2 regions of the Paenibacillus sp. CCS19 genome follow, and region 2 is predicted to be linked to the other one. Evidence: a T-box and tRNA genes for the amino acid it is inferred to sense, from the RefSeq annotation. Region 2 holds a T-box; the other holds one or more tRNA genes.
What was found. The T-box of region 2 lies ahead of leuS (leucine--tRNA ligase). A T-box ahead of a tRNA ligase gene usually reads a tRNA of that ligase, here a tRNA-Leu.
Positions count from the first base shown of each region.

Region 1: it encodes a tRNA-Leu, which carries the amino acid that the T-box ahead of leuS (leucine--tRNA ligase) is inferred to sense. The anticodon was not compared.

Region 1 covers NZ_BTCK01000004.1:206,203-210,444, forward strand. Annotated here, with positions in the region: gene SBI19_RS05605 (N-acetylmuramoyl-L-alanine amidase family protein) at 1-134, shown strand, start outside; gene SBI19_RS05610 (divergent polysaccharide deacetylase family protein) at 57-806, opposite strand; tRNA gene SBI19_RS05615 (tRNA-Leu) at 1,206-1,292, shown strand; gene SBI19_RS05620 (YkgJ family cysteine cluster protein) at 1,356-1,631, shown strand; gene SBI19_RS05625 (5' nucleotidase, NT5C type) at 1,777-2,310, opposite strand; tRNA gene SBI19_RS05630 (tRNA-Leu) at 2,482-2,568, shown strand; gene SBI19_RS05635 (CotH kinase family protein) at 2,716-4,242, opposite strand, start outside.
Region 2 covers NZ_BTCK01000037.1:11,621-15,862, reverse strand. Annotated here, with positions in the region: gene leuS (leucine--tRNA ligase) at 1-1,745, opposite strand, end outside; T-box leader at 1,810-2,044, opposite strand; gene SBI19_RS21765 (hypothetical protein) at 2,288-2,578, shown strand; partial or broken gene SBI19_RS21760 (class I SAM-dependent DNA methyltransferase) at 2,735-3,525, opposite strand; gene SBI19_RS21755 (CvfB family protein) at 3,525-4,242, opposite strand, start outside.

The sequences.
Region 1 (4,242 bases), on a different contig from region 2:
GCATGCTGACGAATCGGAGTGCACAGACGAAGCTTGCGGTTACGATAGCTGCTGGTTTACGGCAATATTTGCTGATCGCCGGTGCGCCGAACAAGCTCGGAGAGCTTGACGATAACCGCATTCTCTCGGAGTGAAGGCGTAGAGGATAGCAGCACAGCCGCTGTCTTCTTGCCCGATGGCCCAACATGGCCGATCGCGACACATTTCTCATGATCCACTAGATGCTTGCGCAGGATGCCGATTTGCTTGGAGATATGTGCGACGGAATAGACATCGTCCAGGAAAACATCATTAGAGACGAGTGGCACATTCAGCTCCGTTGCTACCTTAGGAATGACGGTCTTGAACGTCGTACGGCTATCGAGGAAAAATAACCCGCGCTCCTTGCACACCTGCAAGACGATGCGCATAACCCGCTCGTCGGCGGTTACCTTCGAGCCCATATGGTTGTTCATCCCGACGGCAAAGGGTACATTATCAATGGCGGCCTCGACCCGTTTCCTGATCTCATCGTCGGATAGGTCAGTCGTAATGGCGCCGGGGCCAAGCCATTCCTTCTTCCCGCGATTAGGCTCCATCGGCATGTGCACGATAACGTCATGACCAAGCTTATGCGCAGTCTCTGCATCAGCCTTCGTCGTCGGCATGAAAGGCATGACTGCGACGGTGAACGGAAAAGGCAGCTTCATCATCTCTGCCGTGCCCGTCATCCCATTGCCGAAATCATCGATGACAATCGCGATCCGTTTCGAAGCGGCATTCGACTCATTCGAAGCAGGTACAGGGTTAGGCTGTATTTGCGCCATTGTTGATGTATGGCTCGTAAGATTAGGAGCCGGCGCGAACGCCAACAATACGAATGTACCGATTGTTGCAAACGCAATACGCAGTTTTAGTCGCTTCCGCTTCTTAGTGGGCCGTTGTGGTGCATATCCTGCTTGAGGTACTGCCTTATCGCTTAACAATCGATTGCGAAATTTCATCATTAAGGCACCGCCTTCTGTCTCAAAGTAAGTTCATTGTGTGTGCCTTTCATGAGAAATATGTACTGACAGCAGGCTGTAAATCCAGGCTGCTATCCGCTTCGCACTTAGAAAACCTCGTCATGGCCTATTCGGGTCTACTGTCTGAAAATACAAAATTTTATTCGGTCGTTGACTTCACTTTATCGGACATGCTATATTAGTTTTCATCAGTTCATTTGTGCGGTCATGGCGGAATTGGCAGACGCGCTAGATTCAGGTTCTAGTGGTGTAACAACCGTGGAGGTTCAAGTCCTCTTGACCGCACCATCTATAAGAGGTTCCAGCGCATGAGCTGGAACTTTTTTTATTACCTTAGGAGGTGGATCGCTGATGGAATGCCGTATCGGATGTGCTGCTTGCTGCATTGCCATAACGATCAGTTCTCCAATTCCAGGAATGCCGAGCGGCAAGCCCGCTGGCGTACCTTGCGTTCAATTAACAGCGGATAACAAGTGCAAGCTGTTCGGCAAACCCGAACGCCCTGCCGTTTGCGGCGGATTCACCGCGGCGGAGTATACGTGCGGAGAGACGAACGAAGAGGCGTTCAGCATCCTTCGCATGCTGGAGGAATGGACGAAGCCGTCTTCTGCGTCGGATAATAAATAAACTGTCCCAATAACGTGTATGCGACACGGCTGGACTGGTTCATTAGATAGCAAATGGAAACGAAAATGATTTTTGAACAAAGAAACAGCTTATTCGACAATGTGGTCAACCTCCCACTAGGCCGAATAAGCTGTTTCTTTTTAACTCAACGATTCTCGCTCTTGAAGAACGCCAGCACTTCATACCAGCTGTTAACGCGGATGAAGCCGGTTTCGTCTCGGTTGTGCGGTGCGGTGAACAATAGTCCTTGGCCGCGGAATCCTCGGAAATTTCTCGAGTTGTCGTCGATTAAGTAATCAGCGTTAATGATGCTTTTGTCCCCGCAGAACACATAATTCATCGGCGAGATGAAAGAAAAATGCTCGCGCAGCCATTCATACTTCCCATGGAACGAGGTCGGATGCTCCATTGCTGCTGTCGTAATATAAATCTCATAATCCTTGCTCAGCTCACGGATCACTTCTTGGCTTCCTTCTACAACGCTTAAGTCACGGAAGAAATTGTCCTCGTCAATAATAGCCGTAATTTCGGCGGCCATATGCGGCCGTAAGTTCCGAAGTCTCGTCCCTTGCAGTTCCTCAATCGTCAATGAATCCTGAAACTTGTGATTGAATAGGCGTAGATGCTTCGACGAGAAATCAGCCATCACTTCGTCCATGTCGATCGCGATTTTTTTCATTTCTATCACCTCATATCTCTATGTATGGTTTGTTGCCCTCTCCACAGGACCGGCCAACCGATGCCATCTCCTATTCTATCTAAAAATACGAATAAATGTAATAGCCCGAAATTAACGTTGACTTATATTGCTGATCAGTGATATGATCTTCCTTGTGGACATCAACAAATTGCGGTCATGGCGGAATTGGCAGACGCGCTAGATTCAGGTTCTAGTGGTGTAACAACCGTGGAGGTTCAAGTCCTCTTGACCGCACCATCTTTGCATAACAGTGACAAGCTCATGAATTGCTGACTCAGCAAATCGTGAGCTTTTTTAGATGTTCACCTATTTATTTTGGATATAATCAAAAAGAAAAGCCGTTCAGCAGCCGGGTGTTCCGGACCGCTTGAACGGCTTTCGCGATTAATGCTTCTTACGGAAATTCACGATGAAGAACATAGCCAGTACGAGTACGATCAGCAGCGAGCCTGTCGTAATGGCATCTTTCGTGCTGCCTTGGTTAACATTCGTAACCGTATTGCCGCCGAAGCCGCCAGGTCCGCCAAAACCGCCGCCGAAGTTTGCACCATCTGGTGGCGCCATACCGCCGAATTCGCCGCCAAAACCGCCCTGCATGCCTTGCCCGCCATCTTGCGGGAATTGCCCTTCCTGAGGGAATTGTCCGCCTTGTCCGCCTTGTCCGCCATCCGGCGGAGCTTGGCCATCCATACCGCCATTGCCGGCGTTTGGCGCTGCTTGACTATTCTGGTCGGTCGTGTCCGCGTCCACTGCGACAGTCTGAATATTCAGTCCGCTATTGTTCGCGTCTAATGAAGCGGTTGTGATTGTTGGCGAATTGCTGACATCCGCTTGCGCTGCCTTGAGGTTCTGCGCCCCATCACCGCCTTGTGCGGCAGGCGCATTGCCCTGTGCATTGTTACCGTCTTGCGCATTGTTGCCTTCTTGCACCGCTGCATTATTAGCCCCATTCGCAGCCATGTTGTTGCCTCCCCTTCTGCCTCCTCCGAAGCCGCCGAAGCCGCCGCCATTGCCTGAACCATCGCCGGACGACTTAATCGTGCCGTCCAGCTGTCCTTGCACATTCGCAACTCGGCTCGACGTGAACGTCAGCAGCGACTGTACACCTTGCTCGAACTGCTCATAGGTGTAGAACGCAGTAGGGTCCGCTTTCACTTCGTCAGCGATCAGCTCCTGCAGCTGCTTCACACGCGCTTGGAACGTTTCGTCATTCAAATAGTTGTCGATCATGCTTTGAATCATCTCATGGTATTGAGCCTTGTATGTTTCGTTGCTCAATAGCTTCGCGACAAGCGGTCGTTCTTCTACGCTGCCATCGGTAGGCTCATCGATCATATTGGAGGTGTTGCTGCTCTCTCCTCCGCCTCCACCGCCGCCTCCGAACATGCCGCCAAGTCCGCTGAACGCCATGTTGTAATCCCACGGAAGAATGGAGAATATCCCGTTATTCTCGTACAAATAGTAGTTTTGCTTATTGCCGCCAATGTAGCTGTCGGTATTGACCGTCACAGCATTTAGCGCGATATAGCCGAGCGCGTCCTCGACGTCGATGACGCTCTCGATATCCGTACCCTCATTGAGCTTTTTGATCATATCGACGAGCACATTGCCATTCGATTTTTCCGATTTGCGCTCAAGACCCGGGTAGTCCGTTTCTTCATCGCCTCGGTAGATCAGATCACTGCCGTTGCCCATGATGCCTTTATACAGCGCGCCGTAGGAATTGCCGAAGTTGCGATTCAGGTAGGACTCGCCGACCTGCTCGACAGCCAAGTACAGCCCTCTAAGCTCACCGTTTACGTAGACATTGACGTAAGAGTATTCAGGTGTGGGCAATCCCATCGACTTCGCAAGCTCATACGTGAGAAACTCCCGCATATACGTTGCATCGCTGTAGTTGTTGTTTAGATT
Region 2 (4,242 bases):
TTGTTCGTGCCGAGAATCATGCCCTGGTTGACCAGCTTGTAGAACGGCTCCTTCGTATCGACTACGCCGATATCATACAGCACCTTGTGCCAGAAGCGCGCATACAGCAAGTGAAGTACAGCGTGCTCAGCACCGCCGATGTACAGGTCGACCGGCAGCCATTCGCGCTGCTTCTCCTTCGAGCAAATCTCCTCGCTGTTGTGCGGATCGATGAAGCGCAGATAATACCAGCAGCTGCCCGCCCATTGCGGCATCGTGTTCGTCTCGCGGCGAGCTTTCATGCCCGTCTCTGGATCGATCGTCTCGACCCACTCCGTTACGTTCGCCAGTGGAGATTCGCCCGTACCCGACGGCTTGATCGCATCGACATCAGGCAGCAGCAGCGGCAGCTCCGATTCCGGAACCGGCTTCATCGTGCCGTCTTCGAGATGCAGAATCGGGATTGGCTCGCCCCAGTAGCGCTGACGGCTGAACAGCCAGTCTCTCAGGCGGTATGTCGTTTTGCCTTTACCTTTACCCTCTTGCTCCAGATGAGCGATCATCTTCGCGATTGCTTCTTCATTGCCCAATCCGTTCAAGAAGCCCGAGTTCACATGCTCGCCTTCGCCCGTATAAGCTTCCGCTTGCACGTCTCCGCCTTGGATAACCTCGAGGATATTCAGGTTGAACTGCTTCGCGAATTCCCAGTCGCGCGTATCGTGGCCTGGTACAGCCATAATTGCGCCAGTGCCGTAGCCAGCCAATACGTAATCAGCGATCCAGATTGGCAGCTTCTCGCCATTTACGGGGTTAACCGCATAAGCGCCCGTGAATACGCCTGTTTTCTCCTTCGCAAGGTCCGTACGCTCGAGATCGCTCTTACGTGCAGCTACCTCTTGGTAAGCCTCTACAGCCGCCTTCTGCTCAGCCGTCGTAATCTGTGCGACGAGCTCATGCTCTGGCGCCAGTACGCAGTACGTTGCGCCGAACAACGTGTCAGGACGCGTCGTGAATACGACCAGCGACTCGCTGCTGCCGTCAATCGCGAACGTTACTTCCGCACCTGTCGACTTGCCGATCCAGTTGCGCTGCATTTCTTTAATGCTTTCCGTCCAATCCAGCTCTTCGAGATCCTCGAGCAGACGTTCAGCGTATTCCGTAATTTTCAGTACCCACTGACGCATCGGCTTGCGGACGACCGGATGGCCGCCGCGCTCGCTCTTGCCGTCTATAACTTCTTCGTTCGCAAGAACGGTTCCGAGCGCTTCGCACCAGTTGACTGGCACTTCGGCTACATATGCAAGTCCTTTATTGTACAGTTGGATGAAAATCCACTGCGTCCATTTGTAATAGTCCGGATCCGTCGTGCTGAATTCGCGATCCCAATCGTACGAGAAACCAAGGGATTTGATCTGACGGCGGAAGTTGTTGATATTCTTGACCGTAATTTCACGAGGATGCTCGCCCGTATCGAGTGCGTGCTGCTCCGCAGGAAGGCCGAACGCATCCCAGCCCATTGGATGAAGCACGTTATAACCGCGCATCCGTTTGTAACGGGAAACGATATCCGTTGCCGTGTAACCTTCCGGGTGACCGACGTGGAGGCCGGCGCCTGAAGGATAAGGGAACATATCCAGCGCATAAAACTTCGGTTTATTCGGTTCTTCTTGAGTAGCAAACGTCTTGTTCGCATCCCAATAACGCTGCCACTTCGGCTCAATGACAAGCGGGTTATAGCCCTGCTGATTCTGATTGTCTTGACTCATAACGAAACTTCTCCCTTCGAAACTATCATGCATGCACAAAAAACCTCTCGCCCCAGCGTATAACGCTAGGGACGAGAGGTTGTTATTCCCGTGGTACCACCCTAGTTAGCGCGGACGTGCTTCGTCCAATCGCTCACTCAATGCCCATAACGCGGGCGATTCGTCACTATGTAACAGGAAGCCCTGCTCCATCGTGCGGCTCCGAGGCGAGATTCTTCACACGTTCGCACCGGCTTGCACCTACCGCCGGCTCTCTGCAGCGTACGACTGCGAATACTGCTCCTCATCAAGGCCTTACATATATAAAAAGATTATAGGAGAAGCCGCAGATGATGTCAACCAATGCAATGATACACCGTCGCACTTCCGCACTTATAGGTGCCGCATGAATAAAAAAGACCCATTTGCGGCAAACTGTTACGTATGACCGTTCATCATGTGAAGCCGATTATCCCACAAAAAAATCAGCTGAATGATTGACAGCAGCTATAATATCAAGCTATTCTATCGTGTAGACCTTATATAGACAGGTGGTATGTGAAATGTCATTCAATCCGGTTATTATCGACATTGCGGACTCCGGGGATTACAACAACAAAGAAAAGATCTACCAGCTCATCGTAACGCTCGATGACAAATCGCGCACCCGCTTCTTCCTGAAGAAGGATCCGGAATGGCAGTTGGTCGACGTCGCTCGCTTATTGAACATTCCGTGCCCTGTATGCCGCAAAGATTACTACTGCAGCTGTATGAAACGTCATCTGCCTAGACTCGAAGAGCAGTTCAAGGCGAAGATTGACAGCTACGCAGACCGCCTCAAATTTATTGGATAAGAATGAAGTAACGAATGCGACAAGCCCCGGCATCATTGAAGCGTCTCTTCCGTTCGGAAGATCGACGACTCAGGGATGCTGGGGCTTTTTGCTATAAAACGCGCTGAGCCATATACGGCGCAGCGCGTTTTATTTGCGGTGAAAAATATAAGTCCGTTACTTCTTATAAGCCGCGAAGAATAGACGTTCTGCTTCCTTAGGAGCCTCACCTGATAGCGGCTTGGTGCTGAAGTCCGCATAACGCTCCACTCGCGCGAATCCAACGCGCAGCAGCGAAGATACGAGCCAGTTCGTATCGTACGCCCGCTCTACATGTGTTCTTCGATGCGAACGAACCGACCGGACGGGTCCTGCGCGTCGCGTGCGAAGATCGTAAGCGAATGCTCGATCTCGTCCAGCGTTGGATCGAGCTCGCATGTCCATATGTACGCCACATCCCGCTCATCAAGCGTGAAAGGCTGCTGCTCGGCATAACGCTGCAGCTGTGACGGCGGAAGCACATCGAATAAGAATACACCGCCAGAGCGCAGTCCTTGGAACGTCGCGCGGAATGCCGCCTCCACGTCTTCTTCCTCGGTTAAATAGTTCAAACAATCGCAGAACGAGATAACCGTGTCCACCTGCTCCGGCAGCTCCCACTCCCGCATATCCTGCTGCAGCCAGCGGATCGAACCGCTGCCAAGGCCTCCAGCGCGCTGCGGCGCTTCATCCCATTTGCCGCGGCCAATCGTCAGCATATCCGCCGACAGATCGATCGCATAGACGTGAAAGCCCGACTTGGCTAGCGGAATCGATAAATTGCCCGTTCCACAGCCGAGATCGACGACCGAACGCGGCATTTCCACGTCCAGTGACCAGATCGTTCTCGCGAAGCGAAGCCAGTCTGCATATGGCATATTCTCCATAAGCCGATCGTAGACGGCAGCAAACTGTCGGTAAGACGCCATCATTGCGCCGGTCCTTTCGCCTCATCGGCTGCGCTGTCTGCGGAAGGCTTCGCAATGAGCTTCGTCCAGTTGCCTTCCTGCTCGACCAAACCTTCGCGCATCAGCTTGCCCAATGCACGCTTGAATGCGGATTTGCTAATGCCGAACCGCTGCTTCACCAGATCTGCCGGCGTCTCGTCCGAATAAGGCATTGCGCCGTTCGGGCGTTCCTTCAGGAAGGCAAGCACTCGGTCCGCATCCTCCAGCATTCCGACTTCCTTCCGTTCAACGAGCGACAGATTGACGCGTCCATCCTCACGAACGAACGTCACGCGAGCCTTCACGCGTTCACCTAGTCGGAGCGTCCGGTTGCGCTCGGAAGCCGGAATCATGCCGAATGCGCCGAATCCCAGCACGCCGCCGTCCAACAGGACGAACGAGCCCATCTGCAGCGTCTTCGTGACCCAGCCTTCGATCCAGCGGTTACGCCAGTCCGATGGCGCACGGAACACTTTGGTCATGAAGTCATCTTCGCCTGCAAGCTTAGCAATGAGCCGGCCCTGCTTATCGTTGTGCAGCACAACGAATACTTCGTCGCCAATGATCGGACGGAAGTCCTTATTCTCTGGAAGCTCCGAGAGCGGCAGCAGCAGCTGACGGCCAAGGCCGATCTCGAGGAAGCAGCCGAGCCGCGGATGAATATCCGCTACGCGAAGTCTTGCCATTTCGCCCAATGTA